Regions from separate parts of the Streptomyces rishiriensis genome, predicted to be linked through region 2. Evidence: riboswitches for the same ligand, from Rfam matches in the RefSeq annotation. Region 2 holds a riboswitch; each other region holds the start of a gene.
What was found. A riboswitch is a leader RNA that binds a small molecule or an ion and turns the genes downstream of it on or off. The one in region 2 is predicted to bind cyclic di-AMP.
Positions count from the first base shown of each region.

Region 1: linked by a shared signal. The riboswitch ahead of QF030_RS20610 (M23 family metallopeptidase) and the one ahead of QF030_RS30670 (M23 family metallopeptidase) in region 2 are both predicted to bind cyclic di-AMP.
Region 3: linked by a shared signal. The riboswitch ahead of QF030_RS34190 (M23 family metallopeptidase) and the one ahead of QF030_RS30670 (M23 family metallopeptidase) in region 2 are both predicted to bind cyclic di-AMP.

Region 1 covers NZ_JAUSWV010000002.1:4,087,817-4,097,566, reverse strand. Annotated here, with positions in the region: gene QF030_RS20635 (NUDIX domain-containing protein) at 1-242, shown strand, start outside; gene QF030_RS20630 (GTP cyclohydrolase II) at 229-870, opposite strand; gene QF030_RS20625 (MarR family winged helix-turn-helix transcriptional regulator) at 1,018-1,548, opposite strand; gene QF030_RS20620 (dihydrofolate reductase family protein) at 1,645-2,772, shown strand; tRNA gene QF030_RS20615 (tRNA-Met) at 2,844-2,917, shown strand; cyclic di-AMP (ydaO/yuaA leader) riboswitch at 3,236-3,402, shown strand; gene QF030_RS20610 (M23 family metallopeptidase) at 3,412-4,437, shown strand; gene QF030_RS20605 (aldo/keto reductase) at 4,623-5,567, shown strand; gene QF030_RS20600 (PrsW family intramembrane metalloprotease) at 5,589-7,133, opposite strand; gene trmB (tRNA (guanosine(46)-N7)-methyltransferase TrmB) at 7,231-8,073, opposite strand; gene lhgO (L-2-hydroxyglutarate oxidase) at 8,274-9,491, opposite strand; gene QF030_RS20585 (MFS transporter) at 9,571-9,750, opposite strand, start outside.
Region 2 covers NZ_JAUSWV010000002.1:6,324,024-6,333,773, forward strand. Annotated here, with positions in the region: gene QF030_RS30655 (DNA gyrase/topoisomerase IV subunit A) at 1-1,009, opposite strand, end outside; gene QF030_RS30660 (M16 family metallopeptidase) at 1,280-2,629, shown strand; gene QF030_RS30665 (M16 family metallopeptidase) at 2,626-4,014, shown strand; cyclic di-AMP (ydaO/yuaA leader) riboswitch at 4,217-4,385, shown strand; gene QF030_RS30670 (M23 family metallopeptidase) at 4,400-5,143, shown strand; gene QF030_RS30675 (GntR family transcriptional regulator) at 5,333-6,028, shown strand; gene QF030_RS30680 (HPr family phosphocarrier protein) at 6,257-6,538, opposite strand; gene QF030_RS30685 (bifunctional acetate--CoA ligase family protein/GNAT family N-acetyltransferase) at 6,719-9,532, shown strand.
Region 3 covers NZ_JAUSWV010000002.1:7,157,255-7,167,004, reverse strand. Annotated here, with positions in the region: gene QF030_RS34200 (DUF6250 domain-containing protein) at 1-117, opposite strand, end outside; gene QF030_RS34195 (rhamnogalacturonan lyase family protein) at 132-2,027, opposite strand; gene QF030_RS34190 (M23 family metallopeptidase) at 2,267-3,226, opposite strand; cyclic di-AMP (ydaO/yuaA leader) riboswitch at 3,231-3,390, opposite strand; gene QF030_RS34185 (alpha-galactosidase) at 3,695-5,770, opposite strand; gene QF030_RS34180 (tyrosine-protein phosphatase) at 5,992-6,789, shown strand; gene QF030_RS34175 (DUF6126 family protein) at 6,809-6,931, opposite strand; gene QF030_RS34170 (helix-turn-helix domain-containing protein) at 6,928-7,560, opposite strand; gene QF030_RS34165 (aspartate aminotransferase family protein) at 7,667-9,052, opposite strand; gene dxs (1-deoxy-D-xylulose-5-phosphate synthase) at 9,049-9,750, opposite strand, start outside.

The DNA.
Region 1 (9,750 bases), 2.2 Mb from region 2:
GCCCCGGTTCGGTCACCGAGCGCCTCAGCTTCTTCGCCGCCCCCTACGACGCCTCCGCCCCCGGAGCGGACACGGCGGGCGTGGCGGCCGAGGGCGAGGACATCGCCGTCGTCGAACTCCCCTTCACCGAGGCCCTCGGCCTCGTCCGCACCGGCGCGATCGCGGACGCGAAGACCATCATGCTGCTCCAATGGGCCGCGCTGGACGGCCCGTTCGCGCCGCCCGCGGTCAGCCCACGCTGAGCCCGGTGAGGTCGGCCAGCGCCAGCGTGTGCTGGGTCTGCAGGACCTTCGCGCGCAGGTAGCGGACATTGTGCGGGGTGGTGAAGACGCCCGTCGGGACCCGGTCCTGGACGTCGATGCCCAGGTCGCGCAACTGGCCTGCCTTGTCCGGGTTGTTGGACAGCAGATCCAGGCTCGTGATGCCCAGCGCGCGCAGCATCTGGGCGGCGGCCGTGTAGTCCCGGTCGTCCTCGGGCAGGCCGAGCGCGGCGTTCGCCTCGTAGGTGTCCAGGCCCTGGTCCTGGAGGGCGTACGCGTCGAGCTTGTTGTAGAGACCGATGCCGCGGCCCTCCTGACGGAGGTAGAGCAGGACACCGCCCGTGACGGCTATGCGCTCGACCGCCTCGCGCAACTGCGGCCCGCAGTCGCAGCGGGCGGAGCCGAAGACGTCACCGGTCAGGCACTCGGAGTGCAGCCGGACCAGGGGGGTGGCGCCGGCGGCCGGCTCGCCGAGGACGACGGCGACGTGCTCCTGGCCGTCGGCGAGACCGTGGAAGGTGACCAGTTCGGCGTCGACGGAGTAGCCGTCGGGGAAGCGCAGCGGCACCCGGACGCGGGCGCGCGGGGTGGCGGCGGGGGTGTCGGGCATGCGGTCTCCCGGGTCCGGAGGACGGTGACAGGGCGGCACAGGGCCACCCTGTGCTTCAGATTTGAAGCAGATCCAACGAGCCGAGACCCTACCCCATGCTTTAAATTTGAAGCAACCGGTGTGTGGCGCCCCTCACAGGGCCCGCGGTCAGGGAGTCCCGGTTCCCGAGCAGGGCGACGAGCGCCGGCGCCACGGGAGGTCCTCGGGCGCCGTCTCGCCGTCGCCGTTCTCCTGGAACCCGCGTGCGACCTGCGTGAAGATCTCCTCCAGCTGTCCCACCTGCTCGGGGGTGAGCCGGTCGAAGAGGGCCGCGCGAACCGTCCCGACGTGGCCGGGCGCGACGTTCTCCAGCACCGTCATGCCCTCGTCCGTCAGGACCGCGACGCTGCCGCGCTTGTCCCAGCGGCAGTCCTCGCGCCGCACCAGCCCGTCCTTCTCCAGCCGGGACACCGCATAGGTCAGCCGGCTGCGGGTGATCTTCAGCCGTTCCGCGAGGTCGGTCATCCGCAGCCGCCGTTCCGGGATGTCGGAGAGGTTGGCGAGGATGGAGTAGTACAGGTGGGGCATGCCGGCCTCCTGCTGGAGCTGCCGGTCGATCGCGTCCTCGAGGAGGAGGTAGCCGGCAACATACGCGCGCCAGGCGCGTTGCTCCTCGGGGGTGAGCCAGCGAGTCGTCATGCCCCCAGTGTAAGTTTGTTTCAAACTTGAACCAAGTCCTGCCCGTCAAGTCCTGCCCGTCAGCCCTGCCCGTCACCCCACCGGAGAGCCGCGTCGATGCCGTACCCGTACGTCCTGCTGTCCGCCGCCGTCTCTCTCGACGGCTACCTGGACGACACCACGCCCGAGCGCCTGCTTCTCTCCGGCCGCGCCGACTTCGACCGTGTCGACGAGGTCCGGGCCTCGGTCGACGCCATCCTCGTCGGCGCCGGCACGATCCGCGCCGACAATCCCCGGCTCCTCGTGAACTCCCCCGAGCGCCGCGCCGCCCGCGTGGCCGCCGGGCGGCCTGCGTACCCCCTCAAGGTCACCGTCAGCGACTCGGGCGAGCTGGATCCGGCGGCGAACTTCTGGCACACGGGCGGCGAGAAGATCGTGTACACGACGGAGAAGGGCGCCGACCGGATCCGTGCGCTGGGCATCGCCGCGGACGCCGTCCCGCTCGGCCCCGAAGTGGACTGGCGCCGCCTCCTCGAACACCTCCACGACGTCCGCGGCGTACGGCGGCTCATGGTCGAGGGCGGCGGCACCGTCCACACCCAGCTGCTCCGGCAGGGCCTCGCCGACGAGCTCCAGCTCGTCCTCGCCCCGCTCTTCGTGGGCGACCCGTCCGCGCCCCGCCTCTTCGGGCCCGGCGGCTACCAGGGCGGACGGCTGCGCCTGGTGGAGTCCCGGCGTATCGAGGACGTCGTCCTGAACCGCTACGAGCCCACCGCACCCGGCACGGGACCGCTGCCCGCCGCGGCCGACCGGCACTGGCTGGCCCTGGCCTGCGCCCTCGCGGCCGACTGTCCGCCGTCGGAGACCGCCTTCAGCGTCGGCGCCGTGATCGTGGCCGCCGACGGCACGGAGCTGGCGCGCGGCCACTCCCGCGAGGCCGGCGACCCGGTCGTGCACGCCGAGGAGGCCGCCCTCGCGAAGCTCGACCCCGCCGATCCCCGGCTGCCCGCGGCCACCGTCTACAGCAGCCTCGAACCGTGCGCCCGCCGATCCTCCCGCCCGGCGCCCTGTGCCCGCCTCATCCTCGACGCCGGAGTGGGCCGGGTGGTCACGGCCTGGCGCGAGCCGGACACCTTCGTCACGGACGCGGACGGAACCGGTCTGCTGGCGGGCCGGGGCGTCGACGTCCTCGTGCTTCCGGAGTACGAGGAGCGGGCGAAGGAGCCGAACCGCCACCTCCTCTGAGGCCGCCGGGGCCCCGGTGATCAACCGATGTGCTTTCTGCCCCGCCGATGGCGTACAGTTGTGTTCATCGCCGCGGGGTGGAGCAGCTCGGTAGCTCGCTGGGCTCATAACCCAGAGGTCGCAGGTTCAAATCCTGTCCCCGCTACTGATGAACCGAAGGCCGGAATCCGAAAGGGTTCCGGCCTTCGGTGTTTTCGTCGCGCATCCCATCCCCTTACTGCCGGTGACCGGGCGACCGCCCTGCGCATTACAACTGAGTTACCATCACCACTCCTATGACTGACGGGGCGTTTACGGGGCATGGCGGGGGGCGGTCAACTCGCCCGTTTTTCACCGCTGGTGGCCTAAAAGTCCAGGCCGGGAATGATGTTGATCAAGAGGAACGGCTTGGAAACCCACCCCCGGGTCTATTAACGTTCGATAACGCAGCGCGGTCGTCCCAGCCGGCACCAGAGTCGGCTCCGTGCGGCACGTGCCGAATCCCGCAAGGGAACCGGGGAACCACCACCTTGGGGTGAATCACGCGGAAGCCGTCGTGAACTCGCAGAGTCCACGACCGGTATACGCGCGTAGGAGACCTTCCCGCTCCGAACCCGTCAGCTAACCCGGTAGGCGACGGAAGGAAAGGAGTGCGCCCGCGTGGCGTCCAACCCGCCTGCCCCCGAGGCCCCGTACGCGCCCAGCCAGCCGTCCACCGACACCTTCGGCTACGGCGGCTATCGCACCGACGAGGGACCTTGGGAGGAGTGGAACCCCACCGCGGAGTCCACTCGCCCGGTACGCGGCAAGCACCGCGTCGCCAAGCAGCGCGGCGGCGGATTCGCCCGCAGCTCCACCGTCCTCGGTGTCGGCGTCATCGCCGCCGTCAGCGCGGGTGGCATGGCCAGCGCCAACACCGGCAAGGCCCCGGTCTCCATCTCGATGCCGGACCTGCCCAACGTCGGTTCGCTCATCTCCGACGACGACGAGCCCGTCCAGGAAGCCGCGCCGGCCCTCGCCGGCTTCGGCTCCGAAGCCGCCCTGGACACCGAGGAGAGCGCCGCCGACGCCGGCGAGGCGCTGCGCAGCCGGATCATGGCGCAGGCCGAGTCGCAGCAGTCCCAGGTCGAGGTCAAGGCACTCGCCGCAGCGGCCGAGGCCGAGGCCGACGCCGCCGCCAAGGCCGAGAAGGAGGCGGAGGCCAAGGCCGCCGCCGCGAAGAAGAAGGCCGCCGAGGAAGCCGCCGCGAAGGCCGAGGCCGCGCGCCTGGCCGAACTGGCCAAGCAGTACACGCTGCCGACCTCCTCGTACACCATCACCTCGACCTTCGGCCAGGCCGGTTCCCTCTGGTCCTCCGGCTACCACACGGGTCTCGACTTCGCCGCGCCGACGGGCACCCTCATCAAGGCCGTCCACAGCGGCACCATCACCGAGGCCGGCTGGGCCGGTTCCTACGGCTACCGCACCATCCTGACCCTGGACGACGGCACCGAGCTGTGGTTCTGCCACCAGTCGTCGATCAGCGTCAGCGTCGGCCAGAAGGTCGCCACCGGTGATGTGATCGGCCGGGTGGGCGCGACCGGGAACGTCACCGGGGCCCACCTCCACCTCGAGGTCCACCCGGGCGGCAGCGCCGACGGCATCGACCCGGCGGCCTGGCTGCGCGGCAAGGGCCTCAACCCCTGAGCCGCCCGTCCGGACACCCCTGATGCACCCCGCAGCCCTGACGCCCTCCGCGTCGGGGCTGCCGGTCCGTGCCAATCCGCTGGGGCTGATCCGCTGTGCCGGGCACCCCGTTCGGCTGTGCTGTTCACATGTTCTTCGCGTCACGCGCGGAATGGGCGGACCGTCGGCTTCCGTTGAGACCGAGCATGACGTCTCTTCGCACACTCGGCTCCTCCGACCTCGAGGTCTTCCCGCTCTCCCTCGGCGGCAACGTCTTCGGCTGGACCGCCGACGAGGCGGCCTCCTTCGCCGTACTCGACGCCTACGCGGCCGCCGGCGGGAACTTCGTCGACACCGCCGACTCCTACTCGTCCTGGGTCGAGGGCAACAGCGGTGGTGAGTCCGAGACCATCATCGGCAGCTGGCTGAAGGCCCGGGGCAACCGCGACGACGTCGTGATCGCCACCAAGGTGAGCCAGCACCCCGAATTCCGCGGCCTGTCCGCCGACAACATCAAGGCCGCCGCCGACGCCTCGCTCCGCCGTCTGGGCACCGACCACATCGACCTCTACTACACGCACTTCGACAAGCCCGAGGTGCCCGTCGAGGAGATCGTCGGCGCGCTCGACGAGCTGGTGAGGGCGGGCAAGGTACGGCACATCGCCGCCTCGAACATCTCGCCCGAGCGCCTGCGGGAGTCCCTGGAGTTCTCCGACCGTGAGGGCCTGGCCCGGTACGTCGCCCTCCAGCCCCACTACAACCTGGTCTCCCGCGACACCTACGAGGGCGCCCTCCAGGACGTCGCCGGCCGCTTCGGGCTCGCCGCCGTCCCGTACTTCGCGCTGGCCGCCGGCTTCCTCACCGGCAAGTACCGGCCCGGTACGACCGTGCAGAGCGCCCGCGCCGCCGGCGCCGCCAAGCACCTCGACACGGAGCGCGGCCGGAACGTCCTCACCGCCCTGGACGAGATCGCCCGGGCCCACGACAGCCAGATCCCCACGGTCGCTCTGGCGTGGCTCGCCGCGCAGCCGACGGTGGCCGCGCCGATCGCGTCCGCGCGGACGGTCGAGCAGCTGCCGGCGCTGCTGGCGGTGGCCGAACTGGAGCTGACGGCGGAGGAGATCACCCGGCTGACCCGGGCCTCCGCCTGACCTGTCTCGTCCCGGCCCGCCCTACTGGTGCGGGCGGGGCGCGGGGTACTGAGCGGGGTAGCCCACCGGATGACCGGGTGCGGATCCCTGCGCTGGAGCATGCACGGGACCGGTTCCGGGACCGGTTCCGGGACCGAGTACGGGGCTGTGCACTGCGGGATACCCGTAGCCGTACCCGTACGACTGCCCCGCCGGAGCTCCGTACGACTGTCCCGCCGGATTCCCGTACGCCGGCCCCGCTGGGTGCGGGAACCCGGCGAGGTGGCTCTGCCCGTGGGCCGGGCCCGGGCCGTGCCCGTACGCCCCGTACACCGGCCAGGGCGGCGCGGTCACCCGTACCGGCGGGGCCGTCATCCGGGCCGCGTGGTCGAGCGCGGGCCGGGCGACGTCCCTCCGCCTCAACAGTTCGTTGAGCAACTCCCGCTCGCGTACGAGGAAGTCCGCGCCGGCCCGGCCCTTTCGGCCGCGGTGCCGCAGGAACGCGAGCGACGTCGCGTACGCCTCGTACCGCGCCACCTCCCGTGCCGCCGGTTTGCCCAGGTGGCGACCGGCGTACTCCCGGGCCAGCCGCCGGGCCCGCATCGAGCCGAGCGCGTACGGCTCGGCCGGAGCGAGCCAGCCGGCGGCCGCGTAGGCGGGCAGTTCCTCGCGCACGGTGCGCAGCTCGCGTTGCCGCGTCCACACCACCAGCCAGGTCAGCAGCCCGAACGCGGGCACCATGAACGCCGCGTACACCGCGAAGAAGCCGAACTCGCCGAACGACGATGAGCCGTTCCACAGGGCGTGCATGCCCATCGCGAGGAGCAGCCCGCACAGCGGGACCAGCACGCGCCGCAGGTGTTGACGGTCCCCGAAGAGCGCGGCGACGCCGAAGCCGATGCCGGTCAGAACGGTGAACAGGGGGTGCGCGAACGGCGACATGATGACCCGCACGAAGAAGGTCGCGGCGGTGACGGAGGCGATGCCCGTGTCGCCCGTGAGCTGGTCGGTGCCGAAGGCGGTGCCGAGGTAGAGGATGTTCTCGGTGAACGCGAAACCGGTGGCGGTGACCCCGGCTATCACCACGCCGTCGACGATCCCGGTGAAGTCGCGCCTGCGGAAGAGGAACACCAGCAGGACGGCGGCGGCCTTGGCGGACTCCTCTACGACCGGCGCTATGACGGTCGCTCCGAGGGTGTCCGCGCCGGACGGGTCGGCGGTCGCGGTGGCTATCCACCGGGTCGCGAAACTGTTGGCGATGATGGCTATCAGCGCCGCCGCGCACGCGCCCCAGGCGAAGGCGAAGACCAGGTTCCGCCAGGGTCCCGGCTCGACCCGGTCCAGCCACCGGAAGGCGGCGACCAGCAACGGCACGGGCAGCACGGCCAGGCCGAGCCCCACCAGGAACCCTTGCGTACCGGTCTGTTCGCGCACCAGCGCGAGGATGACCAGGCCGGACAGCGCGAGCAGGGTGATCAGCGCCCCGTACCGCACCCACCTGTGCTGCCACCAGTGAGCGTGCCGGAGCACACCGTCCTCGGGCGGGCCGCCGGGATGCGGCGGACAGGGCGGAAACTGAGGACTGATGGCCACGGCATCGACCCTAACGAGGGAGAGGACTGTGGTGGAGGTGCAGGTCGGTCGGTGATCCTTGGCTGATGTTGTCGGCCGACCCCTTGTGCGGTCAGCGATTCCCGGGCCGGACGCGGTGCTGTACGCGACGGAAGAGCAGATCGTTCACGACGTGACCCTTGTCCAGCCCCTGTCCCTCGAAACGGGTCAGCGGCCGGAAGTCGGGCCGTGGCGCGAACCCGCCGTCGGCCCGGGTGTTCTCGAAGGCGGGGTGCGCGGTCAGCACCTCGAGCATCTGTTCGGCATACGGTTCCCAGTCCGTGGCGCAGTGCACGATCGCGCCCGGTTTCAGCCGTGTCGCGGCCAGGTCGAGGAACTCGGGCTGGATCAGGCGCCGTTTGTGGTGGCGCTTCTTCGGCCAGGGGTCGGGGAAGTAGACGCGCAGCCCGTCGAGCGAATCCGCCGGCAGCATCTCGCGGAGCAGGATGATCGCGTCGCCGTTGGCCACCCGGACGTTGGTCAGCCCGGTGCGGTCCGCGAGATTGAGCAGATTCCCCTGGCCCGGTGTGTGCACGTCCACCGCGAGGATGCCGGTGTCCGGGTCGGCGGCCGCCATCTGCGCGGTCGCCTCACCCATGCCGAAGCCGATCTCCAGCACGACGGGGCGGTCGTCGCCGAACAGCTCGGCCAGATCGACGAAGTGCCCGTCGATGTCGAGCCCCCACTTGGCCCACAGCCGCTGCAACGCGTCCGCCTGCCCGGCCGTCACCCGGCTGCGGCGGGGCTGGAAGCTCCGGATCCGCCGCTCGAAGTGCGACCCGGCGGGGTCGGCCTTGGGCCCGTCGGGAAAGCGGGGCTCCCCCTTGGCCCGGGTGTGCCGAACGGACTCGCCCGGGTGGTGCTCGCCGCCGGGAAAGGGCTGGGGGACTTCGGGGGTGCTCACGGAATCAGACACAGTGAAGTCGATTTTACGGGTCGGCTCCAGGTGCCTGCCGCGCCCGGCAGCCCGGTCTGCGGTCCGCTGTCGAGGCGAGCGCGGTTCCGGACCGGGAGCCCGGCGCTTCGGTCCGGCGTCGAGCCGAGCGGCGGTACCGGACCGGGTGCCCGGCCCCCGGCCCCCGGCCCGGCGCCGAGCCGAGCGTGGTACCGGACCGCTCATGCGTCGGCCAGTGCCACCAGGGCGCGGCGGGCCACCTCGCGTCCGATCGGCAGGGAGGCGGTGGCCGCGGGTGAGGGCGCGTTCAGCACGTGGACCGCCCGTGGCCCCTCCCGTATCAGGAAGTCGTCCACCAGAGAGCCGTCCCGCAGCACCGCCTGGGCCCGCACCCCGGCCGCCGCCCGCACCAGGTCCCCCTCCTCGACCGCCGGCAGCAGTCGGCGCACCGCGTCCACGAACGCCCCCTTCGACACCGACCGCCGCAGCTCCCCGACCCCGTACCGCCAGTGCTGCCGGCCCATCCGCCACACCCCGGGCCAGGCCGCCGTCGCCATCGCCTCGCGGGGCCGTACGACACCCCAGCCGTACCCCTCCCGGGCCAGCGCCGGCACGGCATTGGGGCCGACGTGCACACCTCCGTCGATCCCCCTGGTCAGATGGACGCCGAGGAACGGGAACGCCGGATCGGGAACCGGGTACACCAGCCCGCGCACCAGCTCCGGCCGCGCCAGCTCGTAGTACTCACCCCGGAACGGCACGATCCGCACCTCGGGCTCGTCCCCTGTCAGCCTGGCGACCTCGTCCGAGTACAGCCCCGCGCAGTTCACCAGCACCCGCCCCCGTACGACGTCCCCGCGCGCGGTGAGCACGGCCACCCCGCGCTCCGGCCGCCGGTCGATCCGCACGGCCCGCGCGCCGTACCGGATCTCCGCCCCGGAGGCCCTGCCCAGCTGCCGTGCGACAGCCGTGTAGTCGCAGATCCCCGTCGTCCGCACGCGTATCGCGGCCAGCCCGCGTACCTCGGGCTCGTACTCCGCGATCTGGGCGGCGCCCAGTTCCCGGACGGGAATCCCGTTCTCCCGGCCGCGCTGCACGAGCGCGTGCAGCCGGGGCAGCTCCGCCCGGTCCGTGGCGACGATCAGCTTGCCGGTGACGGAGTGCGCGATGCCGTACTCGGCGCAGAACTTCGTCATCTCCGCCGCGCCCCGCACCGCGTAGCGCGCCTTCAGCGACCCCGGCCGGTAGTAGATCCCGCTGTGGACGACCCCGCTGTTGCGCCCCGTCTGGTGCCGGGCCACCCCGGGTTCCTTCTCCAGCACCGTCACCCGCGTACCCGGCGCGGCACGCGTGATCGCATACGCGGTGGACAGCCCGACGATGCCGCCGCCGACCACGAGCACGTCACAGTCGTAAGCGATCTCCGACACGTGCACCACCTCCCGGCTTCGATAGTGCACTGCGCCACTGACAACGCCTTCAAACCCGGGCAGGCGGCATGCCGGTCGCGCGCCGCCCCTACGCCGGGGTCATCAGCAGGGGCCGGGCCCGCTCGCGCAACTCCACCACCCGGGGCTCGTCGCCGTAGGGCTCCAGCCGATGCAGGAGATCCTTGACGTATTCCGTGGTGCGGGCGGAGGAGATCCGCCCGGCCACCTCCACGGCCCGCACCCCCTGAGCACAGGCGGCGTCGAGGTT
Region 2 (9,750 bases):
GCGTCAGCTTGTACAGCTGCTCCAGGACCGCCTCCGGCACGAAGCCGTTCTTGATCTCGATGACCAGACGCAGGCCGTGCGCGCGGTCCGTGAGGTCCTTGACGTCGGCGATGCCCTGGATCTTCTTCGAGCCGACCAGGTCCTTGATCTTGGCGATGACCTTCTCGGGTCCGACGGTGAAGGGCAGTTCGGTGATGACCAGGCCCTTGCGGCGGGCCGTGACGGTCTCCACCGCGACGGTGGCACGGATCTTGAACGTGCCGCGGCCGTTCTCGTAGGCGTCCCGGATGCCGGAGAGGCCGACGATCCGGCCGCCGGTGGGCAGGTCGGGGCCCGGAACGTACTTCATCAGGGCGTCCAGATCCGCGCCGGGGTAGCGGATCAGATGGCGGGCGGCCGCGATGACCTCGCCCAGGTTGTGCGGCGGCATGTTCGTGGCCATGCCGACCGCGATCCCGGACGCGCCGTTGACCAGCAGGTTCGGGAAGGCGGCGGGCAGTGCCACCGGCTCCTGCTCCTGGCCGTCGTAGTTGGGCGAGAAGTCGACCGTGTCCTCGTCGATCGACTCCGTCATCAGGCTCGTCGCCTGGGCCTGGCGGCACTCGGTGTACCGCATCGCGGCCGGCGGGTCGTCGTTGCCCAGCGAGCCGAAGTTGCCGTGGCCGTCGATCAGCGGCACGCGCATCGAGAAGGGCTGGGCCATCCGCACCAGCGCGTCGTAGATCGACGCGTCACCGTGCGGGTGCAGCTTGCCCATGACCTCGCCGACGACCCGGGCGCACTTCACATAGCCGCGCTCGGGGCGCAGGCCCATCTCGTTCATCTGATAGACGATGCGGCGGTGGACCGGCTTGAGGCCGTCACGGGCGTCCGGCAGGGCGCGGGAGTAGATGACCGAGTACGCGTACTCGAGGAAGGAGCCCTGCATCTCGTCGACGACGTCGATGTCGAGGATCCGCTCCTCGTACGAGTCGTCGGGCGGCGGGGTCTTCGTGCTGCGGCGGGCCATCGCTGCCGGCTCCTTGCTGGGGCGTGATACGGGATCTGACGCGGACCATTGTGGACCGTGGCACTGACAGCGCGGGCGAGGACCCGGCGTCGGCCGTCCGGCCCGAACGCAGGGGCATCTCCTCCACGGCTGTCCGCAGGCTACGCGATCTCGCTCTCGGCGTATGTCGTCCGGGAACTTCGCGGACCGTCCGCACGCTTGCATACAGTGGCAGGACCGGCAGGAAAACCGCGGTTTCGACGACCGCGTCCGCGATCGGAAGGGACGTACATGCCCATGGGTCACACGGCCACAGCCCAGGCAGGCTCCGGGGGCCTGACAGCGACCGAGCACCGTCTGGCCAACGGCCTGCGCGTGGTGCTCTCGGAGGACCACCTGACCCCGGTCGCGGCGGTGTGCCTCTGGTACGACGTCGGTTCGCGCCACGAAGTCAAGGGGCGTACGGGTCTTGCTCACCTTTTCGAGCACCTGATGTTCCAGGGCTCCGGGCAGGTCAAGGGCAACGGCCACTTCGAGCTGGTCCAGGGGGCCGGTGGTTCGCTCAACGGAACCACGAGCTTCGAGCGCACGAACTACTTCGAGACCATGCCCACCCACCAGCTGGAGCTCGCCCTCTGGCTGGAGGCCGACCGCATGGGCTCGCTGCTCACCGCGCTGGACGACGAGTCGATGGAGAACCAGCGCGACGTCGTCAAGAACGAGCGCCGCCAGCGCTACGACAACGTCCCCTACGGCACGGCCTTCGAGAAGCTGACCGCTCTCGCCTACCCGGACGGCCACCCGTACCACCACACGCCGATCGGCTCGATGGCCGACCTGGACGCGGCGACCCTGGAGGACGCGCGCGCGTTCTTCCGCACGTACTACGCGCCCAACAACGCGGTCCTCTCCGTGGTCGGTGACATCGACCCGGAGCAGACCCTCGCCTGGGTCGAGAAGTACTTCGGCTCCATCCCCGGCCACGACGGCAAGCCCGCCCCCCGTGACGGCGGACTGCCCGACGTCATCGGCGAACAGCTGCGCGAGATCGTCGAGGAGGAGGTACCGGCCCGTGCGCTGATGGCCGCCTACCGGCTGCCCGAGGACGGCACGCGCGCGTGCGACGCCGTCGACCTGGCGCTCACCGTCCTCGGCGGCGGCGAGTCCTCCCGCCTGTACAACCGGCTCGTGCGCCGCGACCGTACGGCCGTCGCGGCCGGCTTCGGCCTGCTGCGGCTCGCCGGAGCGCCCTCCCTGGGCTGGCTGGACGTGAAGACGTCCGGTGACGTCGAGGTGCCCGTCATCGAGGCCGCCATCGACGAGGAACTCGCCCGGTTCGCCGAGGAGGGGCCCACGGCGGAGGAAATGGAGCGGGCTCAGGCGCAGTTGGAGCGCGAGTGGCTCGACCGGCTCGGCACGGTCGCCGGCCGCGCCGACGAACTGTGCCGGTTCGCCGTCCTGTTCGGCGACCCGCAGCTCGCCCTCACCGCCGTCCAGCGCGTGCTGGACGTGACGCCCGAGGAGGTGCAGGAGATCGCCAAGGCCCGCCTGCGCCCCGACAACCGCGCGGTGCTCGTCTACGAGCCGACCGCCGCCGAAGCCCCCGCCGACCAGGACGAGAACGAGGAGGCGGCCCGGTGACCGAGCTCGCCACGATGGACTTCCACCCCCAGCCCCGGGCGGGCGAGGCCAAGCCGTGGGCGTTCCCGGCGCCCGAGCGCACCGCGCTGGCCAACGGCCTGACCGTGCTGCACTGCCACCGTCCCGGCCAGCAGGTCGTCGCCGTCGAGATCCTCCTCGACGCACCTCTGGACGCCGAACCGGCCAACCTCGACGGCGTCGCCACGATCATGGCGCGGGCCTTCTCGGAGGGAACCGACAAGCACTCCGCAGAGGACTTCGCCGCCGAACTGGAGCGCTGCGGCGCCACCCTGGACGCGCACGCCGATCACCCCGGCGTCCGGCTGAGCCTCGAAGTGCCGGCCTCGCGCCTGTCCAAGGGCCTCGGCCTGCTGGCCGACGCGCTCAGGGCCCCCGCGTTCGCCGACAGCGAGATCGAGCGCCTGGTCCGCAACCGGCTGGACGAGATCCCGCACGAGCTGGCCAACCCCTCCCGGCGCGCCGCCAAGGAGCTCTCCAAGGAGCTCTTCCCGGCCACCGCGCGGATGTCGCGCCCCCGTCAGGGCACCGCGGAGACGGTCGAGAAGATCGACTCCGCGGCCGTACGCGCCTTCTACGAGAAGCACGTCCGCCCCGCCACGGCCACCGCCGTGGTCGTCGGCGACCTCACCGGCGTCGACCTGGAGGCGCTCCTCGGCGACACCCTGGGCGCCTGGACGGGCTCCTCGGCCCAGCCGCGGCCCGTGCCGCCGGTGACCGCCGACGACACCGGCCGGGTCGTCATCGTGGACCGTCCCGGCGCCGTCCAGACGCAGTTGCTGATCGGCCGCATCGGCGCCGACCGGCACGACCGCGTGTGGCCCGCGCAGGTGCTCGGCACGTACTGCCTCGGCGGCACCCTCACCTCCCGGCTGGACCGTGTCCTGCGGGAGGAGAAGGGCTACACCTACGGTGTCCGCGCGTTCGGGCAGGTCCTGCGGTCCGCCCCGGACGGCTCGGGCGCCGCGATGCTCGCCATCAGCGGCTCCGTCGACACCCCGAACACCGGTCCCGCCCTGGACGACCTGTGGAAGGTGCTGCGCACCCTCGCGGCGGAGGGGCTGACCGACGCCGAGCGTGACGTCGCCGTGCAGAACCTGGTCGGTGTGGCGCCGCTGAAGTTCGAGACCGCCGCGGCCGTCGCCGGCACGCTGGCCGACCAGGTCGAGCAGCACCTGCCCGACGACTTCCAGGCCACGCTGTACCAGCAGCTGGCCGCGACCGGCACGGTGGAGGCCACCGCGGCGGCCGTCAACGCCTTCCCGGTGGACCGCCTGGTGACCGTTCTCGTCGGGGACGCCGCCCAGATCAAGGAACCGGTCGAAGCCCTCGGCATCGGCGAGGTGAAGGTCGTGTCCGCCGAGTAGGTCCCGGCAACGGCGCACGCGTGCGGGGGCCCTGGTCGACGAAAGCGTCACCAGGGCCTCCGTATGTCCGAATTGATGCGGAGGTTGCCCGTCTGCCCTGTGGGATGCGCTACAAAACCCGGGATTCGTTTGAGGATTGAAACCCGCGCCGCTTAGCGTCATCCGGGCTGTTCGTCAGGCAGTGCGCCGCAGCCGCGGCACCGGACAGTCATCGCCGAGTCCCCGTACGGCGCGAGCCAGGGGAGCCGGGGACCCACTTGTGAAGTCCCTGGGGTGAATCGGACGCCCGCGCGTGAACGCGAGGGGGTCCGTAGGAGACCTTCCTGCTCCGAACCCGTCAGCTAACCCGGTAGGCGAGAGGGAAGGAAAGGACACCCACGACTTCATGGCGTTCACCTGCGCGCCCGGTAAGCACCGTCGGCCCAGCCGGATGCAGCGGACCACCGCTCGCGCGGCGGGCGTCGCGGCGCTCACCACCACCGGTGTGATGGCCACCGTCGCCTCCACTCCGGCTCTCGCCGCCGAACCCAGCCCCGAGCAGACCGGGCTGATCCCCGTCGTCACCGCCTCCGCGGCCGTCGCCGAGCAGGTCGACGACCAGGTCGCCGTGCAGAAGCACGCGGCCTTCGAGGAGGCCGCCCGTCAGGCCGCGGCCAAGAAGGCCGTCGAGGAGCGCGAGGCACGCGTGCGTGCCGCCCGTGAGGCCGAGCGCAAGCGCCTCAACACCTTCGTGCTGCCGATCACCGGTTCCTACGTCTCCACCGGCTACCAGGCCAGCAGCTCCCTGTGGTCCTCCGGCAGCCACACCGGCATCGACTTCCACGCGGCCAGCGGCACCACGGTGCACGCGGTCGGGCTGGGCACCGTCGTCGAGGCCGGCTGGGGCGGGTCGTACGGCAACCAGGTCGTCATCAAGATGAACGACGGGACGTACACCCAGTACGGTCACCTGTCGTCCATCGAGGTGTCGGTGGGCCAGCAGGTCGCCCCGGGGCAGCGGATCGCCCTGTCCGGCGCCACCGGCAACGTCACCGGCGCGCATCTGCACTTCGAGGCCCGCACCACCGCGGAGTACGGCTCGGACATCGATCCGGTCGCCTACCTCCGCAACCACGGCGTGAACGTCTGACGACCCCACGGCGACGGATCGTCTTGCCCCGGCCCTTCCGGCCGGGGCTTTCGCCGTTTTCGGGGCCTCGCTGTCCAAAAAATATCCCCGGATTCCGGCCCGCCATCGGAAATTCCCGCTCATTGCAATAGAGTCACGGAACACACGTCAATCGTCGACGTTTCACGGGGATTAAGGCGGAGGTCCGTCATGCGTATTCCGGCGCACTCGGTGTGCACGGCCATTCGGGACGACATCGTCGCGGGTGTCTACGAGCGCGGCAGCCGCCTCACGGAGGAACTCCTCGCCCGCCGCTACGGCGTTTCCCGCGTCCCCGTCCGAGAGGCGCTGCGCACCCTGGAGGCCGAGGGCTTCGTCGTCACCCGGCGGCACGCGGGCGCGTGCGTCGCGGAACCGACCGAGCAGGAGGCCGCGGACCTGCTGGAGATGCGGATGCTCCTGGAGCCGCTCGGCGCCTCCCGCGCCGCCCAGCGGCGCACCGAGGCCCATCTGAAGGTGCTGCGCGGTCTCGTCCGACTGGGCCAGGAGCGGGCCAGGCGGGGCAACAGCGAGGATCTGCGCTCGCTGGGGGGCTGGTTCCACGAGACGCTCGCCCAGTCCTGCGGAAGCCACGCCCTCACGTCGATGCTCACCCAGCTGCGCCACAAGATCGCCTGGATGTACGCGGTCGAGGCCCCGGCCGACCCCGTGGAGTCCTGGGCGGAGCACGGCGCGATCGTGGACGCGGTGGCGCGCGGCGACGGCGAGCGCGCGCGGACGATAACGGCGCTGCACACCGAGCGCGCGACGGCCGCGCACCGGCTGCGCTTTTCCGGCGGTTCCGAGCGGACCGACCGTGTGAGGAGTTCGCAACCTCCCGTAAACATGACGGGTCTGCGGCATTAACACGAGGGCCGTATACAAAGAGGGGGTAATTCGCGGGGGATTATTTCTGCTGCCCGTGAACGGGAAATGCGAAGGGCTCGCCCGATAATTCGGACGAGCCCTTCAATGTCAGCGGTGCGGCACCTTCGAGGCGACGAACACCGCTACCGTCGATCGAGCGATCCCCGTGATGCGCGACCACATCCGCGAGAGCGGTGCCGGTTCGGACGCGCAAAGGGGGCCGTGTGCTCAGACGGTCTCGGGAAGCTCCTCGAGACCCTCGGCGACCAGCTTCGCCAGACGGTCGAGGGCGGCGTCCGCGCCGTCGGCCTCGGAGGCGAGGACGATCTCCTCGCCGCCCTGGGCGCCCAGGCCGAGAACGGCCAGCATGGAGGCCGCGTTGACGGGGTTGCCGTCGGCCTTGGCGATCGTCACCGGGATACCTGCGGCCGTGGCGGCCCGGACGAAGATGGAAGCGGGGCGGGCGTGAAGGCCCTCGGCCCAGCCGACGTTGACGCGGCGCTCAGCCATGTGATGCTGCCCTTCAGTGTTCAGGTTGTCTAGACCAGTGTTCCACACGTGAAGCGTGTGAGGGAGGGGTCACGTGTCCCTCCCGACGTGGTGGTCGGATCGCGGCCTCGATCCGACGTGCGTCCCCCACAGACAGACTGCCTCGCGCCGTTGTCGTACGCGAGCCGTACTCTGGGCCCCATGCAGAGCGCGTCGGACCGGCACGAGTACCCCGCCCACTGGGAGGCCGACGTGGTGCTGCGCGACGGCGGCACCGCGCGCATCCGCCCCATCACCGTCGATGACGCCGAGCGCCTGGTCAGCTTCTACGAGCAGGTTTCGGACGAGTCGAAGTACTACCGCTTCTTCGCGCCCTACCCGCGCCTGTCCGACAAGGACGTCCACCGCTTCACGCACCACGACTTTGTGGACCGGGTGGGACTCGCGGCCACGGTCGGCGGCGAGTTCATCGCCACCGTACGCTATGACCGCATTGGTGCCGACGGCATGGCCGCCTCGGCGCCGGCCGACGAGGCCGAGGTCGCCTTCCTGGTCCAGGACGCCCACCAGGGCAGGGGTGTCGCCTCCGCGCTGCTGGAACACATCGCGGCCGTGGCGCGCGAACGGGACATCCGCCGTTTCGCGGCCGAGGTGCTCCCCGCCAACACCAAGATGATCAAGGTGTTCACGGACGCCGGTTACACCCAGAAGCGCAGCTTCGAGGACGGCGTCGTACACCTGGAGTTCGGCCTCGAACCCACCGAACGCTCCCTCGCCGTGCAGCGCGCGCGGGAACAGCGCGCCGAGGCGCACTCCGTGGGTCGGCTGCTGGCGCCCGGCTCCGTGGCCGTCGTCGGCGCCGGCCGCACCCCCGGCGGTGTAGGCCGAAGCGTCCTCGGCAACCTCCGCGAGGCGGGCTTCACCGGACGGCTGTACGCGGTGAACAAGGCCTTTCCCGAGGACCTGAAGGAGCTGGACGGGGTACCCGCCCACCGCTCGGTGCGCGACATAGCGGCGCCCGTCGACCTCGCGGTCGTCGCCGTCCCGGCGGAGCAGGTCCCCGAGGCCGTCGCCGAGTGCGGCGAGCACGGCGTGCAGGGGCTCGTGGTCATCTCCGCCGGTTATGCGGAGAGCGGCCCCGACGGGCGGGAGCGCCAGCGTGAACTCGTCCGCCACGCGCGCGCGTACGGCATGCGGATCATCGGCCCCAACGCCTTCGGCGTCATCAACACCTCCCCGGAGGTGCGGCTGAACGCCTCGCTGGCCCCGGAGATGCCGAGGCCCGGCCGGATCGGTCTGTTCGCGCAGTCCGGCGCCATCGGCATCGCCCTGCTGTCCCGCCTCCACCGGCGTGGCGGAGGCGTCACCGGCGTCACAGGCGTGTCCACCTTCGTCTCCTCCGGCAACCGCGCGGACGTCTCGGGCAACGACGTCCTGCAGTACTGGTACGACGACCCCGACACCGACGTCGCCCTCATGTACCTGGAGTCGATCGGCAACCCGCGCAAGTTCACCCGCCTGGCGCGGCGCACGGCCGCCGCCAAGCCCCTGGTCGTCGTCCAGGGCGCCGGTTCCGCCCCGCAGGGGCACGCCGTACGGGCGACCCGGCTGCCGCACGCGACCGTGTCGGCGCTGTTGCGGCAGGCCGGCGTGATCCGGGTGGACACCATCACCGAACTGGTCGACGCGGGCCTGCTGCTCGCCCGTCAGCCGCTGCCGACGGGCCCGCGGGTGGCGATCCTCGGCAACTCCGAGTCGCTCGGCCTGCTGACGTACGACGCCTGTCTCTCGGAAGGGCTGCGCCCGATGCCGCCGCTGGACCTGACGACCGAGGCGTCGGCCCAGGACTTCCACGCGGCGCTGGCCCGGGCGCTGGCCGACGAGACGTGCGACGCGGTGGTCGTGACGGCGATCCCGGCGATCGGTGAGGGGTCGCCCGGAGACGCGGAACTCGCGGAGGCCCTGCGGTCGGCCGCGGCGGCCGCTCCGGCCAAACCCGTGCTCGTCGTGCACGTGGAACTCGGCGGTCTCGCCACGGCGCTGTCCGCGGCGACGAGCACCGCGCCGCGCGCGGAAGCGGCCCCCCGCGCGCGTGCCGACGCCGCCGACGCCGGGCGGCCGGTGCCCACCGCCGTCGAGCCGGCCGAGGGCACGCATCTCATCCCCGCCTACCCCGCCGCCGAACGCGCCGTCCGCGCGCTCGCGGAGGCGGTCAAGTACGCCCAGTGGCGGCGCGAGGCGGCCGACGCCGGCAAGGTGCCCGAGTACGACGACATCGACGAGAAGGGCGCCGCCGAGCTGATCGGCGGGCTCCTCGCGCGCGGGCAGGGCCTGACCCTCGGCACCGACGAGACGTGCGCGCTGCTCGGCCGCTACGGCATCCGCACCCGCCGGGCCATCGCGGCCCCCACCCCGGACGAGGCCGCGCGGGCCGCGGACGCCCTCGGCTACCCCGTCGCCCTCAAGGCCACCGCGCCGCACCTGCGCCATCGCGCCGACCTGGGCGGCGTACGGCTCGATGTGGCCGACGAGGAGCAACTGCGCCGTTCATACGCCGAGTTGACCGAGCTCTTCGGCAAGCCGGAGGAGATCCGCCCGGTCGTCCAGGCGATGGCGCCGCGCGGCGTCGACACGGTCGTCCGCGCGGTCATCGACCCGGCGGCCGGAGCCGTGCTGTCCTTCGGGCTCGCCGGAGCCGCCTCCCAGCTGCTCGGGGACATGGCGCACCGGCTCGTTCCGGTAACCGACCGCGACGCGACCTCGCTGATCCGGTCCATCCGGACCGCCCCGCTCCTCTTCGGCTGGCGCGGCTCGACGCCGGTCGACACCGCCGCCCTGGAGGAGCTGCTGCTGCGGGTTTCCCGGCTGGTCGACGACCACCCCGAGGTCGTCGCGGTCACCCTGGAGCCGGTCGTCGTCGCCCCGCACGGCCTGAGCGTGCTCGGCGCCTCCGTACGCCTCTCGCCGCCGCCGGCGCGCGACGACCTCGGACCGAGGACGCTGCCGACCTACTGACTGCCGACCTACCGACTGCGGATCTGCCGGCGGCCGGCCGGCTGAGCGGTCCGTCCGGGAACACGGTGCGGCACGCGCGCGAGGACACGCAGCCCGGGCGGCGGCCCGCCCCGTGGCGCGGTCCCCGGAGCGTCGGCGGGGCGCCGACGGCGCACAGCCCGGCCCGCGCCGACGTACCGAAGCGCTCCTGAGCGGTGCCTCGCAGTCAGTGGGTCCCC
Region 3 (9,750 bases), 830 kb from region 2:
GATCGGGCGGCGGTGGCGGGTCCGGGCGCTCGCGGCGGTCGCGGCGGTCGCCGGAGCCAGGGCGGCCAGCGCGGCGCCGGCGGCGAGGGTTGCGAAAGCCCTGCGGGTGGTCGTCATGTCGGTCGGCTCCTTCAGTGGGCGGGGGTGGTGAGGCGCGGCGCGGGGACACGACGGGTCTCGGTGCCGAGGTAGTAGTCGGTGTAGGTGGACTGGAGGTAGCCGCGGACGGTCCAGCCGAGGCGGTACGCGGGGTTCTGCGCGAGCGTGTAGACGCGGGTGTCGGTCGGGACGGTGCTGGTGTAGAGGCGCAGGGCGGTGTGGTCGGCGGTCTCGGCGAGGATCTCCTCACGCCAGTCGCCGACGAGGTCGCCGTAGAACGGGGTGGCGTTGCGGGCCCCGGAGACGACGCCGGCCGGGTCGAAGACGGTCGCGCTGCTCTCGGTCGCCGGGTCCCACTTCTCGACGCGGGTGAAGTCGAGAAGCTCCGACGCCTTGTCGCCGTCCCACCAGATGCGGAAGTTGACGCTGGGGGTGGTGGTGGAGATCTTGCCGTCCTGGACGTTGAAGACGCCCGCGCCGGGCCGGGTCACGTCGGCGGTGGACGTCCAGTACTCGTAGCCGCGGTGGCCGGGGTCGATGTCCGCGGCGTTCCCGCGACCGGTGTCGAGGTCCGCGTCGCTCACCGGGCTCGTCGGGTGCGAGCCGGTCACCAGCCGCTCGCCGGTGTCGGCGTCGTAGTAGTACCAGGGGAAGGCGGAGACGATGCCCAGCTCGGACTGCTGGATGGCGAAGCCCTCCAGGCCGGGCCGGTCGGGGTCGAGGTCGGCGATGTCGAAGCGGTCGCCGTGGATGGCGCCGTCGACGACGTAGCGCAGCGTGCCGTCGCCGTTCACGACGTAGTTGCCGTCGGCGATCTCGTCCCTGCCGTCCCCGTCGACGTCGACGGTGCGGATCTGGTGGAAGCTGGTCGCGCCGGTCGCCGGGTCCACGACGTACTTCCAACGGCGGCTGAGATCCGTGCCGTCGAAGTCCCAGGTCTGGAACAGGACGCGGAACGAGCCGCGCTTGGCTCCGACCCGGGTGACCAGCTTGGTGACCAGACTGGGGTGTTCGCCGTCGAGGTAGGCGATGCCGAAGTGGCCGCCGGAGGGGCCGTCGGCCACGAAGTCGTCGGGGACGGGCTGCCGGGTCCGCTCGGCGCCGGTCGCTCCGTCGATCACCGAAACGAACTGGTTCGCGGGCGAGGCGGCGGTGACCTGTGAGCCGTCGGCGAAGGTGGTCCCGGCGGCGGTGTGCGCCAGCACCTCGGCGCGGCCGTCGGCGTCGAGGTCGTAGACGGTGACGTTGTCGTCGTTGCGGTAGCCGCCGATCGCGGTGGAACCGCTGATCGCGGCGGGCGCGGGGTCGTTGGCGCCGTTCCCGCCGACCTGGGTGTACGAGCCGGGGCCCAGATCGACCCGCCACAGGCGCTCACCGGTGAGCGTGTAGGCCTCCAGCAGGTCGGGCCTGTCACGAGTTCCGGACAGTCGGCTGACGACGAGCTCGTAGCGTCCGTCGCCGTCGAGGTCACCCGGCCAGGCGTGCTGCACGGTGTAGCCGTCGGCGCCGGCCAGCGGGATCTCGGCGTAGCCGTCGGTGAAGCGCAGAGCCGCCGGACTCGGTTTCTGCACCCGCCCGTCGACGACGGCGCGGACGGTGTACGTCCCCGTCCCCGGGCTGTCGTCCTGATAGGTCGTCGACTTGCGTATCGGATCCCGGTTGAGCCGGCGTCCGTTCTTGTAGACGTTGAAGGCGAGGGCGTCGCCGTGCCGGGCGTATTCCGTGCCGAGCAGCCGCCAGCTGAGGAAGGTCCCTCCGCCGGAGGGAGTGGCGACCAGGCCGCGGTCGAGGTTCTCGACGATCCGGCGCGGGATGCCGGTGGCGTGCCCGGCGGGCGCGGAGACGAGCCCGGCCAGCAGGGTGACGGCGGTGACGGCGGCCGCGGCCGCGGCGCCCTTGATGACGATGCGTCGGTCGACGCCGGACACAGGACCTCCGAAGAGCTGTAGAAAGCGCTTGCTCACTGACGGAGATCACTGTGGCCCCACTCTGTCCCGCCTGTCGACGGAACACGAAGGGATGCCACACGAACGCAATAGAACGATCATGAACGCGCAAACTCCAACATCGCCCCGCCCCTCCCCGGGCATGCCGAAGGCCGAACCCGGGGGATCAGGGTCCGGCCTTCGGCCGCGTGTCAGGCGGGAGGTCGTCGCAGTCGGAGGGGTCAGCCGACGGAGACGCCGTGCGCGCGGAGGTACGCGATCGGGTCGACGTCGGAGCCGTAGTCCGGCGTGGTGCGGATCTCGAAGTGCAGGTGCGGACCGGTCACGTTGCCGGTCGCACCGGAGAGGCCGACCTGCTGGCCCGCGGTCACGGTCTGGCCTGCCGAGACGGAGAGCTGGGACAGGTGGGCGTACTGGGCGTAGTAGCCGTCGGCGAGCTTGACGACGACCTGGTTGCCGTACGCGCCGTCCCAGCCCGCGGAGACGACGGTGCCGGCGCCCACGGCCTTGAGGGTGGTGCCGGTCGGGACGACGAAGTCGGTGCCGGTGTGGTAGCCGCTGGACCACATGCTGCCGGCCGTGTGGTACGCCGTGCCGACGGTGGCGCCCGCCACCGGCAGCGTGTAACCGCTGGAGGTGCCGGTGCCGCTCTCGGCGGCCTGGGTGACCGCCTTCGAGGAGGACGAACCGGACGAAGAGGAGGAAGAGGACGACGACTTGGTTCCGGACGCCTTCGACTTCGACGAGGAGGACGAGGACGACGAGCCGGAGGACGAACCGGTGCTGCCGGTCGCGGCCTTCTTGCCGATCGAGAGCTTCAGCCCCGGGTGGATCAGCGACGGGTCGCTGCCGACGGCCTGACGGTTGTCCTGGTACAGCCTCTGCCAGCCGCCGCTGACGTTCTGCTCGTCGGCGATCTTCGACAGGTAGTCGCCGGAGCGCACGGTGTAGGACTCGGCGGTCGTGGCGGTGGCCGTCTTCTGCGCCACCGGCACCGACTGCACGGCCTTCTCCGCAACGGTCTGGGAAGCCGACTGGGCGACGGACTGAGCGGGGGCCGCGTGGGCGCCGGCGGCGCCTATGAGCGGAAGGGCGAGCGCGGCGCCGCCCGTTCCGGCGACGGCGATGGAACGGGCGAAGCGCTGGGTCTTCGGACGGCGGTGCTTACCCTTCGCGGGCATGGCGAATTCCTCTCCGGCGCCTGCGAGGTGAGCTGTCGGGTGCGGGCTGGAGATGCCCGGCCGCGCCGAGGCGCGGCTTTACCCCAAAGCCTGTTCCGGAGACCGGAACAGGCGGTTGTACCTGTGGGTCCCCCGCTCCTGCCAGGTACGGGTGAGTGTGCGGGCTCCGGGCGGTGGCAGGATTCGGCGTCCGTCCGGATTGGTGTGGAACGTAAGCGACCAGGACGCACAGGGACAAGCAGAGGTTGCGCTGTCGACTCCTTTCTCTTGATCCCTTGTGAGAATTCCCGGTCACACGGCGTGACGCGAAGAGCCCGCTTCGCGCCAAGCCCCCTTGCAAAGGGCGCGAATTACGTGGGCATGACGAGCCACGCAGGGTCACGGATATGACGCTGCTCACGTGACAGCTCTCCAGGTTCCTTTATTCCAGAGCGAGTTGGAACGAAGGAACCAATTCGGACAGAAACCTCAGATACGACGCAGGCGGATAACCGTCGCATCAAGGTCGCCCCGGAGGTCGGCGCGCAGCCCGTGATGCAGCAGGACCGCCCCCCGGTGGACTTCGCCCGTTTCACGGCATTCGTACGATGCCGTCGGGTCGAGTCCGCGCAGCCGCAGCGGCGGTACGGGCTCCCCGAACCGCTGTGCCTGGAGCCAGGCGAGGACGACGCTGTCGTCACCGCGCACGTACTGGACGGCGCTCAGTCCGCCCGCCGGGGGCCGCAGCCGGTAGAGGTCGCCCTGCTGCACAAGGGACCGGATCTCCTTGTAGAGGTCCACCCACCGGCGCGCCTCGGCGAGCTCTTCCTCGCTCCACTCGGAGAGGTCCCCGCCGACGCCGAGCACGCCGGCCATGGCACTCACGAACCGGAAGCGCAGGGTGCTGACCCGGCCGTTGAGCTGGGTGTTGGGGCTGTCGGTGACCCACGCCGCCATGACCCGGGCGGGGTGGATCTGGCTGAAGCCGTGCTGGATGTCGAGCCGGTCGAGCGGATCGGTGTTGTCGGAGGTCCACACCTGGTCGGTGCGGCTCATGATCCCGAGATCGATGCGCCCGCCACCCCCGGAGCAGGACTCGAAGGCGACCCCGGGGTGAGCCGCCCGCAACCGGTCCACCAGCGCGTACAGGGCCCGGACGTGGTCCACCCAGAGACGCTGCGGGTAGGGGTCGTCCGGCCACCCGGCGTCGGTGAAGCAGCGGTTGAAGTCCCACTTCACATAGTCCACGGGCGCGCTGGAGAGGAGGCCGTGGAGCTGCTCCCAGAGGTACTCCTGGACGTCCTCGCGCGCGAGGTTCAGTACGAGCTGATTGCGGAACTCCGTCCGCTTTCGTCCGGATTGGAACTGCACCCAGTCGGGGTGGGCCCGGTACAGGTCGCTGTCCGGGTTGACCATCTCGGGCTCGACCCAGATGCCGAACTGCATGCCGAGATCGTGCACCGTGTCGGCGAGGGGCTTCAGCCCGTTCGGGAACCGCTCCCGGTTGGGCCCCCAGTCGCCGAGCCCGGCGTGGTCGCCGGTGCGCGCCCCGAACCAGCCGTCGTCGACGACGAAGAGCTCCACTCCGATCGCCGCGGCCCGCCGGGCGAGCGCGACCTGCTGTTCCTCGGAGATGTCGAAGTAGGTGGCCTCCCAGGAGTTGAACAGCACCGGCCGGTCCTGTCCGGCGTCCGGGACGACGTACGCGCGCTGGTAGGCGTGCCAGGTGCGGCTCGCCCCGCCGAAGCCGGCATCGCTCCACAGACCCGCGAAGACGGGCGTGGTGAACGACTCCCCCGTGGCCAGCCGCAGCAGACCCGAGTCGTCGTACCCGGCGCCCCCGGTGATCTGCACGCGCGCGTCCGGGAGTTGGGCGACGGCGATCCGCCAGGAGCCCGACCAGCCGAGGGCGCAGCCGTAGACCTCGCCGCGCTCCTCGGTCGCGTCGGTGTCCAGAGCGACCCAGGGCAGGTGCTGGTGCCCGGTGTGGCCGCGGCGGCTGCCGATGACCTGCTCGCCGTAGGTGAGGGGGGACCGGGTGAGCCGGGACTCGGCGGCCCAGCGGCCGTGCAGCTGCGACAGCCGCCAGTCGTCGCGCTCGGGCAGCGTCCAGGTCGCGGAGTCGGCGCGCAGCAGCTCCAGTGGTCGCCCGCCCTCGTTGCGCAGGGTCGTCCAGCGCTCGACGACATCGCCCCGCATCCGGTAGTGCAGGGTGATGGCCAGCCCGGCGTCCCGGAACCGCAGGCGCAGCTCGTCGCCGTCGGCCTCGAAGTCCTCGTAGGACCACTCGGTGCCGCGCCGCTCGTCGGTGCGCACGGACAGCGCGGGCCGCACGAAGCGGGGGCCGCCCTCGACCGGGTACTCCTCCCGGCCGTCGAGCGGGGACTCGAAGGACGCCCCGCGCTGCGACGGCGGGAGGACGGCGAGCGCCTCGGCGTCCGCGAGCGCGATGCCCGGGCCCCAGTGCAGGTGGACCAGCTCGTCGGCCTCGGTGAGGTGGAGGGCGTAGCTGCTCGTCGGCCCCGAAAGGAGCCAGGTGCGGCCGTTGTCGGCGATCTCGGGCATCAAACCCCCACTGATTCGAACAGGTGCGATCAAGCATCAACATCATCGAATGCGGTCGGCCCGTCGGGCAACTTTCCGGGACAACTTCTCACCTGGGCAGACGTCGGGAGTGCCGCCCTGCGGACGACCCGTTGCCCGAGGAATCCATGTCGTATCGTCGAGGAGATGTCCCGTCGGCCACCACGAGCCGCGCCGACGGAGACGACAGGGAGGGACGCCCCGTGACGCAGCAGATCCCGTCGACCGAGCCCGAGCTGGCCGGTGTCCGCAACTTCCGGGATGTGGGCGGTCTGCCGACCGTCGACGGCCGACGCGTGCGGCACGGCGTGCTGTTCCGCAGCGGCCATCTCGCGCACGCGACCGACGAGGACGCCGCGTTCCTCTCCGGTCTAGGCCTGCACACGGTCTTCGACTTCCGCAACGCCGCGGACCAGAAGCTGGAGGGCCCGGACGTCGAACTGCCGGGCGTGCGCAATGTGAACCTGCCGCTGTCGGACCCGGCGGACGGCTCCGAGTTCTGGAAGATGGTCCGCGACGGCGAGATCGACCAGCTGCGCGGGATCCTCGGCGACGGCAAGGCCGCGGGCCGGATGATCGCCTCCTACCGCTCGATCATCAAGGACCGGACGGCCGAGCACGCGCGGGTGCTGCACTCCCTCGCCGAGGACAGCGTCCCGGCCCTCATGCACTGCGCGGCGGGCAAGGACCGCGCAGGCCTGTCCATCGCGGTGACGCTGCTCGCCCTCGGCGTGGAGCGCGAGGCGATCCTCGCCGACTACCTGGAGTCCAACGCCAAGCACCGCCGTTACCGGGTGCGCCGCAGCGCCACCTCCGCCGAGGCCTACTCCCCCGAGGTCATGGAGCTGCTCAGCCCGCTCTTCGACGCGCGTGCGGAGTACCTCACCGCCGCGTTCGAGACCATCGAGGAGACCTGGGGCAGCGTCGACGCCTACTTGGAGCAGGGTCTCGGCCTCTCTCCCGGCACCCGCGAGCTGCTGCGGGACCGGCTGCTCGACTGAGCCGCCGCTGCGGAGCGTGCTACTGGTTGGCCCCCACCTCGAACAGCAGCCAGAGGAACGCCGCGAAGACGTGCCCCACCGCGATGTAGATGATCAGCCGGATCCAGAGGGTGCGGGGGAACTTCTCCTCGATGTCCTTCATGGCGTCTCTCCGATGTGCGAAGCGGTCGGGCCCAGGCACAGCGTGGCCGTGGGGCTCTGGAGCAGGGTGTGGACGAAGAGCAGCTCGACCCCGTCGTCGTCCTGTGCCGCGATGCGGTGCGGGGTCAGCGAGTCGAAGTGCGCGCTGTCGCCGGGCCCGAGCAGCTCGGTGGTGTCCCCGAGGCGCAGCCGCAGCCGTCCGCGCAGGACGTGCAGCCACTCCTCCCCGGGGTGCACGCGGACGACGTCTCCCTGGGCGCCGTACGGGACGTGGACGCGCAGAGCCTGCATCCCGCGCCCGGAGGCGCCCGCCTGCCAGTAGGTCCAGCCGCCCGCGCGGGTCGGCTCCATGCCGGCGGCGCGGACGACGGCGTCCCGGTCGGCGGACGTCTCGCCGAGCAGCTCCGAGACCGTCGTACCGTAGATGCGGGCGAGCGCGAGCAGCATCGGCAGCGAGGGCTGGCGCTGCCCGGTCTCCAGACGGGAGAGATGGGCGGGCGACAGCCCGGCGGCGCGGGCGGCCGCCTCCAGGGTGAGGGCGGCCCGGCGGCGCAGGGCGCGCAGTCGGGGGGCGACGGCGGGAAGAGCCCCGGCTTCTTCCGCCGGCTCCTCGGACTCGGACGAGGTCATGCCCTCATTGCACGCCAGAATTGCCTCAGCGGCAAACTTGTTGCCTCAGAGGCAAAATCGGTCCGAGGGGCGCGGGCGGTCGTCCTGACCGCCCGCGCTTCCCGGCTCAGCGGTTGGCCACCGCCTGCTTCACCAGCGTCCTGCCGAAGTCCCACATCAGCCCGCCGCCGCTGTGCGCGTCGTCCATCACGGCGGTGAAGGCGTCGACGAACCGGTCCGCCTCCCGCTCACCGACGGTCAGCGGCGGGATCAGCTTGATCACCTCGAGGTGGTCGCCGGAGACCTGGGTGAGGATCCGGTGCCGCTGGAGCAGCGGCACCACCACCATCTGCGCGAAGAGTCCCTTGCGGGCCGCCTGGAGCAGGGCCCACCGGCTGCGCAGCTTCAACGATGTGGGCCTGCCGAACTCGATGCCGATCATCAGGCCCCGGCCGCGCACGTCGGCCAGCAGCTCGTACTTGTCGACCAGTGCCGCCAGCCGGGACCTGAGCAGGTCGCCGGTGGCCCGCGCGTTGGCCACGATCTGCTCGTTCTCCAGCACGGACAGCACCGCGAGCCCGGCCGCCATGGCCTGCGCGTTGGATCCGAAGCTCGCCGAGTGCACGAGCACCCGGTCCATCGACGAGTAGACCTTCTTGAAGATCCAGTCCTTGCCGAGCGTGGCGCCGACCGGCACATAGCCCCCGGACAGCGCCTTGGCCACGCACACCAGGTCCGGCTCGACACCGTCCTCGTGCTGGTAGGCGTAGAAGTCCCCGGTCCGGCCGAGTCCCGTCTGCACCTCGTCCGCGATCAGCAGCGCCTTGTGCCGGTGCAGCAGCTCCTGCGCGGCGCGCAGATAGCCGGGCGGCGCCTCGTGCACCCCCTTGCCCTGGATCGGTTCGACGATGAGGGCGGCGACGTCCCCCTTCTTCAACTCACCGGCAAGGGCGTCGAGATCACCGAGCGGGACCGCCGTGTCGGCCAGCAGGGGCGCGAACCCGTCCCGGAATCCCGATTCGCCGTTCACCGACAGCGCGCCCGTGGTGAGCCCGTGGAAGGCGTGGTCGCAGTACAGGACCCTGGGCCTGCCGGTCGCGTACCGGGCGAACTTCAGCGCCGTCTCCACCGCCTCGGTGCCGCTGTTGCCGAAGAACACCCGGTCCAGGTGCGGACTGTGGGCGAGCAGTTTCTCGGCCAGCAGCCCGGGCAGCGGCTGGCAGTCGAAGCGGGTCAGATCGGCGAGCTGCGCGTCGAGGACGTCGTGCAGCGCCTTGCGGACGACGGGGTGGTGCCGGCCCAGCCCCATCACCCCGAACCCGGCGAGCATGTCGAGGTAGTCGTTCCCGTCCGCGTCCCAGAAGTACGCGCCCTCACCGCGCACGTAGACCTTGTCGAAGCCGATGGTGTGCAGCATCCGAGGCAGCTGGTGGTTGAGGTATCTGCCGTGCAGCTCGTAGCGCTCGGCTCCGCGCTCGGCGAGGAGGGCGCCGAGGTCGAACTCCGTGGTCATTCCGCTTTCTCCTTGACTGGGCCCGTCACCGCGGCGGCGTCGGCCCGGACGCCCCCGACGGCCAGGCTCGCGCTGATCCGGCCGGCCACCTCCACCGGGGTGAGGCCGATGTCGGCGAGCACCTCGCCGCGCTTGGCGTGCGCGAGGAACTGCTCCGGGATCCCGAACCGCCGTACGGGCACGTCGACCTCGGCGTCGCCCAGGGCCAGCGCCACCGCCGATCCGACGCCCGCGGCCCGGCTGTTGTCCTCGACGACGGCCACCAGCCGGTGCCCGGCGGCGAGGCCGGGCAGGGCCGGGTCGACGGGCTTCACCCAGCGGGGATCGACGACCGTGCAGGCGACGCCCCGGGCCTCCAGCAGCTCGGCGGCCTGCAGACACACCGGCGCCATCACGCCGACGGCCACCAGCAGCACCTGCGCGCACTCGCCGCGGTGCAGCACGTCCATGCCGCCCACCCGGCCGACGGCCGGCACCTCCGGTCCCACCGACTCCTTCGGGAAGCGGACCAGGGTCGGCGCGTCGTCCACCGCGACCGCCTCCCGCAGCTGCGCGCGCAGCTGCTCGGCGTCGCGGGGGGCCGCGATGCGCAGCCCCGGGACGACCTGGAGCACGGACATGTCCCACATGCCGTTGTGCGACGCCCCGTCCACGCCGGTGACGCCCGCCCGGTCCAGCACGAACGTGACCCCGCAGCG